4 regions of the Pseudescherichia sp. L3 genome follow, and region 4 is predicted to be linked to each of the others. Evidence: predicted binding sites of a transcription regulator. Region 4 holds the regulator's gene; each other region holds the start of a gene.
What was found. Region 4 encodes CRP, which controls carbon source genes, mostly activating them, when cyclic AMP is high. Its sites were predicted from a motif close to ATGTGANNNNNNTCACAT; they were not measured.

Region 1: the regulator CRP is predicted to act here: its motif matches at 1,172-1,189, upstream of ldtB (L,D-transpeptidase).
Region 2: the regulator CRP is predicted to act here: its motif matches at 918-935, upstream of epd (erythrose-4-phosphate dehydrogenase).
Region 3: the regulator CRP is predicted to act here: its motif matches at 1,359-1,376, upstream of NR795_RS10655 (YfcZ/YiiS family protein).

What each region holds. Positions count from the first base shown of each region.
Region 1 is NZ_JANKYC010000001.1:529,262-531,464, reverse strand. Features, by position in the region: gene NR795_RS02625 (ABC-F family ATPase) at 1-1,069, opposite strand, end outside; gene ldtB (L,D-transpeptidase) at 1,286-2,203, shown strand, end outside.
Region 2 is NZ_JANKYC010000002.1:389,708-391,910, forward strand. Features, by position in the region: gene epd (erythrose-4-phosphate dehydrogenase) at 1-726, opposite strand, end outside; gene NR795_RS13400 (PPC domain-containing DNA-binding protein) at 1,092-1,520, shown strand; gene NR795_RS13405 (ECF transporter S component) at 1,545-2,123, shown strand; gene NR795_RS13410 (energy-coupling factor transporter transmembrane component T) at 2,124-2,203, shown strand, end outside.
Region 3 is NZ_JANKYC010000001.1:2,193,012-2,195,214, forward strand. Features, by position in the region: gene fadI (acetyl-CoA C-acyltransferase FadI) at 1-810, opposite strand, end outside; gene NR795_RS10655 (YfcZ/YiiS family protein) at 969-1,253, opposite strand; gene fadL (long-chain fatty acid transporter FadL) at 1,625-2,203, shown strand, end outside.
Region 4 is NZ_JANKYC010000003.1:48,660-50,862, forward strand. Features, by position in the region: gene NR795_RS15580 (phosphoribulokinase) at 1-224, shown strand, start outside; gene NR795_RS15585 (OsmC family protein) at 265-669, opposite strand; gene crp (cAMP-activated global transcriptional regulator CRP) at 978-1,610, shown strand; gene NR795_RS15595 (YccS/YhfK family putative transporter) at 1,662-2,203, shown strand, end outside.

The DNA of each region.
Region 1 (2,203 bases), on a different contig from region 4:
CCACGCCGTTGGCACCGAGAATAGCAATCTTCTCGCCCACTTCCAGCAGCAGGTTGAAATTCTTAAACAGCGGACCGTTATCGAAGCCTTTGGTGAGGGCTTCCACTTCCAGCGCGTTACGGAACAGCTTCTTATCCTGCTCAAAACGAATGAACGGGTTCTGACGGCTGGAGGCTTTTACCTCATCCAGCTTGATCTTATCGATCTGACGCGCACGGGAGGTCGCCTGACGAGACTTCGAGGCGTTGGCGCTAAAGCGGCTGACGAAGGATTGCAGGTCAGCGATCTGCGCTTTCTTCTTGGCGTTGTCGGCCAGCAGGCGTTCACGCGCCTGAGTCGCCGCGGTCATGTACTCGTCGTAGTTGCCCGCATAAACGCGCAGCTCGCCGTAGTCGAGATCCGCCATATGGGTGCAGACCATGTTCAGGAAGTGACGGTCATGCGAGATGATGATCATGGTGCTGTTACGCTCGTTCAGCACCTGCTCCAACCAGCGAATGGTATCGATGTCCAGGTTGTTGGTCGGTTCATCGAGCAGGAGAATATCCGGATCGGAGAACAGCGCCTGGGCCAGCAGCACACGCAGCTTCCAGCCGGGAGCCACTTCGCTCATCGGGCCGTAGTGCTGCTCTACCGGAATACCGACGCCGAGCAGCAGCTCGCCCGCACGGGACTCGGCGGAGTAGCCGTCCATCTCGCCGTACAGCACTTCGAGGTCGGCCACTTTATAGCCATCCTCTTCGCTCATCTCGGCCAGGCCGTAGATGCGATCGCGCTCCTGCTTCACTTCCCACAGCTCGCCGTGACCCATGATCACCGTGTCGAGCACGCTGAACTCTTCAAAGGCGAACTGATCCTGACGCAGCTTACCAATACGCTCGTTCGGATCGAGAGAGACGTTGCCCAGCGTCGGCTCAAGGTCGCCGCCGAGGATCTTCATAAAGGTGGATTTTCCGCTACCGTTCGCCCCAATCAGGCCGTAACGATTGCCGCCGCCAAACTTGACGGAGATATTTTCAAACAGCGGCTTACTGCCAAACTGCATGGTGACGTTGCTGGTAACTAACACGGTGTTATCCTGAAAATGTGTGACAAACTCTGCATTATGCCACAATTCCGAATCGAAATCGCGCAGGTGTGAACAGTTGCTACAATAGGGTGAGAGAAAAAAATGTGATTTCGTACACATCTCAATTCCATGCGCGTGGGAATGCACATATAATGCGCTCCCATCCTTTTGAGCATTCTTAACTAAACGGCCTGTGGCACAGAAACCTCGCATACCATGAATATGAAATTAACAACAATTTTAGCGGCGGCTTTCGCTGTAGTAGGGTTTTGCAAATCCGCGTCTGCTGTAACCTATCCGCTGCCGACTGATGGTAGCCGTCTGATTGGCCAGAACCAGGTCATCACCCTGCCAGAGAACAACAGCCAGCCGCTGGAGTACTACGCGGCCCAGTACCAGATGGGGCTGTCTAACCTGATGGAAGCTAACCCAGGTATTGACCCCTATCTGCCGAAGGGCGGTAGCGTGATGAACATTCCTCAGCAGCTGATCCTGCCGGACACCGTGCATGAAGGCATTGTGATCAACAGCGCCGAGATGCGCCTCTACTACTACCCGAAAGGCACCAACACCGTGATCGTACTGCCGATCGGTATCGGTCAGCTGGGTAAAGACACCCCGATCAACTGGACTACCAAGGTTGAGCGCAAGAAAGCCGGCCCGACCTGGACGCCAACCGCGAAGATGCACCAGGAGTACATTGCCGCCGGTAACCCGCTGCCAGCCGTGGTGCCTGCCGGTCCGGATAACCCGATGGGCCTCTATGCCCTGTACATTGGCCGCCTGTATGCTATTCACGGCACCAACGCTAACTTCGGCATCGGCCTGCGCGTGAGCCACGGCTGCGTGCGTCTGCGTAACGACGACATCAAGTTCCTGTTCCAGAACGTGCCGGTCGGTACCCGCGTACAGTTTATCGATGAGCCGGTAAAAGCGACTACTGAGCCAGACGGTAGCCGCTATATCGAGGTTCACAACCCGCTCTCTACCACCGAAGCGCAGTTTGACGGCAAAGAGATTGTGCCGATCGCGCTGACCAAGAGCGTGCAGAGCATCACCAGCCAGCCGGACGCCGACCAGAGCGTCGTTGAGCAGGCGATTCAGAACCGTTCCGGGATGCCGGTTCGTCTGAAC
Region 2 (2,203 bases), on a different contig from region 4:
GACATTGATTGTCGGTACGCGTACGGCAATGGCTTCAAATTTATCGTTAAATTTTGGAAAGAAGCGCGTAATGCCAGCCGCAAGCTTGGTATCCACCGGAATGATTGACTGGCTGGCTGCACGCGTACGCCGCAGATCCGGATGGTAAGCGTCAATGACCTGCTGATCGTGCATCGCCGAGTGGATGGTGGTGACCGTCCCCGACTCAATGCCAAAAGCATCATCAAGCAGCTTAATGACAGGAATAATGCAGTTTGTGGTGCAGGAGGCGTTAGAGACGATACGATCGTCCGGACGCAGATCGTCCTGATTGACGCCGAAGACCACGGTGGCGTCGAGATCGCTGCTGCCCGGATGAGAAAAGAGCACCTTTTTCGCGCCGGCGTTTAAATGTGCTTCACCGTGCTCACGGTTGCCATACACGCCGGTGCAGTCCAGCACCACGTCGACCTCAAGCTCGCGCCAGGGCAGCGCATCAATGGTTGGCTCGTGCAGGAGTCGGATCGCGTCATGGCCGACAAATAGCTGCCCGCCCTCGTGATGAACACGCTGGCTAAAGCGGCCGTGGCTGGTGTCATACTTCAACAGATGCGCAATGCCTGCGTCATCCGCCAGCTCGTTAATGGCCACTACGGCGATCTCCGCCCGGCGTCCGGATTCATACAAAGCACGAACCACGTTACGCCCGATGCGACCAAAACCATTTATCGCGATGCGTAGGGTCATAAGTCTCCTGCAAAGCTATCCCTGAGTCGATGGCTGACAGAGTAATGCAGCGGCATAGTCAGGGAAACCTCGCCTGTCACAAACTGTGACTAAGTGGTTAAATGTCGAACGGAATTTCGACTGAAACGCTTCAGCTAGGGTAAGCGAAACGCGGAATAAAGGGAATCTGTCGCCGCGGGGTTAAACCAGTTATCTGATCTACGTCACACTTTACCGCAAACCGACGGCGGAATTATTCCATTGCCGGAATCCGTATTCCTTTATACGCAAATCAGCCTTCGGTCGCGGTCTTTTCCTGATATACATCATTAAAACGAATTGCTGTCGCTCTTATGATCGCTGCCACTTTGGCGTTTACGAGGCCTATGACCATGACCCCCGGCACTTCTCCATCCAGCGCACGCTTCTATGCCCTGCGTCTGCTTCCCGGCGATGAGCTGCTCACTGCCCTGCGTGCGTTTACCCAGCGTCACGCACTCCACGCCGCCTGGATTGCAGGCTGCACCGGCAGCCTGACGGACGTGGCGCTGCGCTTCGCCGCCCGCGACGAGACCACTTATCTGCATGGCACCTTCGAAGCGATCTCCCTCGGCGGCACGCTGGAGCTGGCCGGTGAGCATCTGCACCTCAGCGTGGCCGATGAGAATGGCGTGATGACCGGCGGGCACGTCATGCCTGGCTGTACGGTTCGCACCACCCTTGAACTGGTGATCGGCGAGCTGACCACCCTCGCTTTCAGCCGCCAGCCCTGTGCTGTTTCGGGCTATGACGAGCTGGTTATTAACGTACGCTAATTTTCCCAATCTTATGAGGTCGCTATGGCACGTCGCCAACTCGCCAGCCAGACGCTGGCACTGATCGTTATCTCTATCGCCATCAATATGATCGGTGGCCAGCTGATTAGCCTGCTGAAGCTGCCGATCTTTCTCGACTCTATCGGCACGCTGATGAGCGCCGTGCTGCTGGGGCCGTTTATCGGCATGCTTACCGGCCTGCTGACCAATCTACTCTGGGGGCTGCTCACCGATCCCATCGCCGCTGCCTTTGCCCCGGTGGCCATGGTGATTGGTCTGGTGGCCGGTTGGCTGGCCCGGCTGGGCTGGTTCCGTACCCTGCCGAAGGTGATCGTCAGCGGCATCATCATTACGCTCGCGGTCACGGTGGTGGCCGTACCGCTTCGTACCGCCCTCTTCGGCGGGGTTACCGGCAGCGGAGCCGATCTCTTTGTCGCCTGGATGCACTCTATGGGCCAGGATCTGCTTGAGTCCGTGGCGATCACCGTGCTCGGGGCCAATCTCGTGGATAAGATCCTCACGGCGATTGTGGTCTGGATCCTGCTCCGCCGGCTGCCGCTGCGCACCACGCGTCACTTCCCCACCATGGCCGCCGTGCGTTAAATGCACCCCTTTACGTCGCTCACGCTGTGGGGGCTCGCCGCATTCTCTACGTTGCTGATACCAGCAGGCGCGGCGCTAAC
Region 3 (2,203 bases), on a different contig from region 4:
AGCAGCGGTTACCGTGCCGTGCTGACGGTCAAAGGCCGGACGCAGCCTGGCGTAGTCGGCGAGCGACGCGTTGGCCCGCACCGTATTATCCTGAATAAAAGGCTCGCGATACGGGGGTGCATAGGCGGTCATCACCTCCTCCGCCAGCCTGCCATCGGCCCACGCCTGAGCCGCACGCTGATGGGAACGGTGCGCGAACACGTCTTGCTCCTCGCGGCTGATGCCATAGGTTTTCGCCATCTGCTCGGCGGTATCCCCCATGCGCAGCCCGGTCGAGTACTCGGCAACCGCAGGCGGCACCGGAAGCAGATCGCGCAGACGCAGGCGAGAGAGAAGCTTGAGCTTTTGCCCGCCGGAGCGAGCCTTGCTGAGATCGACCAGAGTGCGCGCCAGCGTTTTGCTGACGCCAATCGGCAGGACGGATGAAGAGTCGGCTCCCCCGGCAATACCGGCGCGGATGGTCCCCGCCAGCAGGCTTTCGGCAACGTTTGCTACCGCCTGAAAGCTCGTAGCACAGGCGCGGCTCACGCTGTAGGCATCGGTATGCACGTTCATCCCGGTTCCGAGCACGATTTCGCGGGCAATGTTAGGCGCCTCGGGCATCTGGACAACCTGACCAAAAACCACCTGCTCAATGATTTCTGGCGCAATTTCGCTGCGCGCCAGCATCTCACCCACGGCCATCTTGCCCAGTTCGATGGCGGTGACGCCATGAAAGGCGGTGGCCTGGCGGGCAAACGGGGTGCGTAACCCGCTAACAATGGCTATACGATCGCCCTGACGGGTGACAAGCGGTAATGCCTGACTCATAACTCTCCCCTGTTGACATACTGCGCAAAGTGGTCTGACCTGCTAATAGTCTTAACCATTTTTTTACATTTAGCCAAGCGGAGAGGCGAAAAAATGCGAGCTAAAACACAGAGAAAAGCGGAGATAACGCTCCCGGTAGCGGGAGCGTTAGAGGAAGATTAACGCAGGCCCAGCTGGAAGATCAGGGTTTCAGCTTCACAGGCAAAAACGAAGTCGATATCGAGCTTAACGCCACCGTCAACCTCGGTGAAGGTTGGGGTAATTTCACACGGCTCAGACTCGACGCCGCGCGCTTTTTCCGTCAGCGCTGCCAGCGTCTCTTCGGCCTGGGCGCGGTCGGTGAACACACGGCTGTAAGAGGCCGTGCAGTCGCTGTTGTCCATGATGGTACCAACGTCCATACAGCAGCAAACGGGGGTTTCATCAGCACTGCATTTACTCATATTGAAAGTCCTCTCTCATTCGCACGTAGCGTGCCCGATAAATAGTGAGGGTATTTTACGCGCTGACGGTTACGGTCTCCAGTTGTTAGCGCTCCAAAAGTGGGTAAGTGACCGATATCACACTTAAAAATGATCTGGCGCAATAATCACCTTTCTCTCTCATTGATAACCGTCGCGTTTTTGCCAGCCAGATCGCGTTTCCGTGATCACATTTAAAAATACTTATAAACATACTTGCAACATTCGGGCTGGTCAGACCTATACTCTCGCGACTGGTCTGATTTGTATGTCGTAGCTCAGACCCTACACTCCGCGCTCCTGTTACGGCATGTAACATTTATTGTATAAAAATAAATTATGAGGTTATGGTCATGAGCCAGAAAACCCTGTTTACCAAGTCTGCACTCGCAGTTGCAGTGGCAATTGTCTCAACACAAGCCTGGTCAGCAGGCTTCCAACTTAATGAGTTCTCTTCCTCTGGCCTTGGCCGTGCCTACTCAGGTGAAGGCGCTATCGCTGATGACGCAGGCAACGTTAGCCGTAACCCCGCCCTGATTACGATGTTTGACCGCCCTACTTTCTCTGGCGGCGCTATTTTTGTTGATCCGGATGTGGACGTCTCCGGCGTCTCTCCGTCTGGCCGTAGCCTGGATTCGGATAACATCGCGCCGACGGCGTGGGTGCCTAACCTGCACTTCGTTGCGCCGATTAATGACCAGTTTGGCTGGGGCGCGTCCCTGACCTCTAACTACGGTCTGGCTACCGACTTTAACGACACCTACGCCGCAGGGTCGATGGGTGGTAAAACCGAGCTGGAAACCATCAACCTGAACCTCAGCGGTGCCTATCGTCTGGATAACCACTGGAGCTTCGGCGTTGGTTTTGACGCGGTATATGCGAAAGCGAAGCTGGAGCGCTACGCCGGTGACCTCGGTCAGCTCACCGCAGGC
Region 4 (2,203 bases):
CCTTTGCGGCCAAAAATATTCCCTCGCTGGACGAGAGCTTTGTGGTGATCCACTTCCGCGATCTGGAGGGGATAGATTACCCCTGGCTGCTGGCGATGCTGCAAGGCTCATTTATCTCCCATATCAACACCCTGGTGGTGCCGGGGGGCAAAATGGGGCTGGCGATGGAGCTAATCATGCTGCCGCTGGTGCAGCGGCTGATGGAAGGCAAGAAGATTGAATAAGATAGTGCCCGGCGGCGCTACGCTAACCGGGCCTTTAACGTTACGCTTCAATCACTTCGTATGAATGGGTGATATTGACCGCTTTCTCCAGCATCAGCGCCACGGAGCAGTACTTCTCTGCCGAGAGATCCACCGCACGGGATACCGCCGCATCCTTCAGCTCTTTGCCGGTAACGATAAAGTGCAGGTTGATGTGGGTGAAGAGACGCGGTGCCTCTTCCCGGCGCTCGGAGGTCAGCTTCACTTCGCAATCGGACACGCTATGACGGCCTTTCTGCAGGATCGACACCACGTCGATGGCGCTGCATCCGCCTGCCGCCATCAGCACCATCTCCATCGGGCTGGGGGCTTTATCCCCGGAGTTGCCGTCCATTAACACCTGATGACCAGAGGCGGATTCGCCAAGGAACGTCAGCCCTTCAACCCATTTTACGCGTGCTTGCATTTTCATCACTCCAGAGTGGCAATTTTCCCGACAGATTACGCGCGCCGAGTAAAACGCGCAACGGAAGGCGACATGCATCAAGCTGAAGCGAGACACCAGGAGACACACGGCAAAAGCTATGCTAAAACAGTCAGGATGCTACGGTAATGTATTGACATTATGCAGGTATGCAGAGGACTTCAACCATTACAGGCCGCATGCCTATATTGACGGCCCCCTTCCCAGGATTCGGGAAGCATATGATTGCAACCCCAGCCGCCGGATCCGTCCCGCGACTGGCGCCAGCTTATAACAGAGGATAACCGCGCATGGTGCTTGGCAAACCACAAACAGACCCGACTCTCGAATGGTTCTTGTCTCATTGCCACATTCATAAGTACCCATCGAAGAGCACGCTGATTCACCAGGGTGAAAAAGCGGAAACGTTGTATTACATCGTCAAAGGCTCAGTGGCAGTGCTCATCAAGGACGAAGAAGGGAAAGAGATGATCCTCTCTTACCTGAACCAGGGAGACTTTATCGGTGAACTGGGCCTGTTTGAAGAGGGCCAGGAGCGCAGCGCATGGGTACGGGCGAAAACCGCCTGTGAAGTGGCCGAAATTTCCTATAAAAAATTCCGTCAGCTTATCCAGGTCAACCCGGATATTCTGATGCGCCTTTCGTCGCAGATGGCTCGCCGCCTGCAGGTCACCTCTGAGAAAGTGGGCAACCTTGCCTTCCTCGACGTGACCGGCCGTATCGCGCAGACCCTGCTGAACCTGGCTAAACAGCCGGACGCCATGACCCATCCGGACGGGATGCAGATCAAAATCACCCGCCAGGAGATCGGTCAGATCGTCGGCTGCTCCCGTGAAACCGTGGGCCGTATTCTGAAGATGCTGGAAGATCAGAACCTGATCTCCGCGCACGGCAAAACCATCGTCGTCTACGGAACACGTTAAGCTTTAAAAACGGCGTATCGCCTCGCGGACGCCGTTTTTGCTCTCCTCCTCATGTGGCGCAGGTTAATCTACCACCCCGAAGTTAACTACGCACTGCGGCAAACGCTGGTGCTGTGTCTTCCCGTGGCCATCGGCCTGGCGCTGGGTCATCTTCAGCATGGTCTACTGTTCTCGCTGGTGCCCGCCTGCTGCAACATTGCCGGTCTCGATACCCCACACAAACGCTTCTTTAAGCGCCTGATTATCGGCGGCTCGCTGTTTGCCGGCTGTAGCCTGGCGGTGCAGCTGCTGCTGGGGGCCAACGTTGCGCTCCCGCTGATCCTCGCCGGGCTGGCAATGCTGCTTGGCGTCACGGCGGAAATCAGTCCTCTACACGCGCGCCTGCTGCCCGCTTCGCTTATCGCCGCTATCTTTACCCTGAGCCTGGCGGGCAATATGCCGATCTGGGAGCCACTGCTCATCTACGCCCTTGGCACGCTCTGGTATGGGGCATTTAACTGGTTTTGGTTCTGGCTGTGGCGCGAGCAGCCCCTGCGCGAATCGTTAAGCCTGCTCTACCGCCAGCTCGCCGACTACTGCGAGGCGAAGTACAG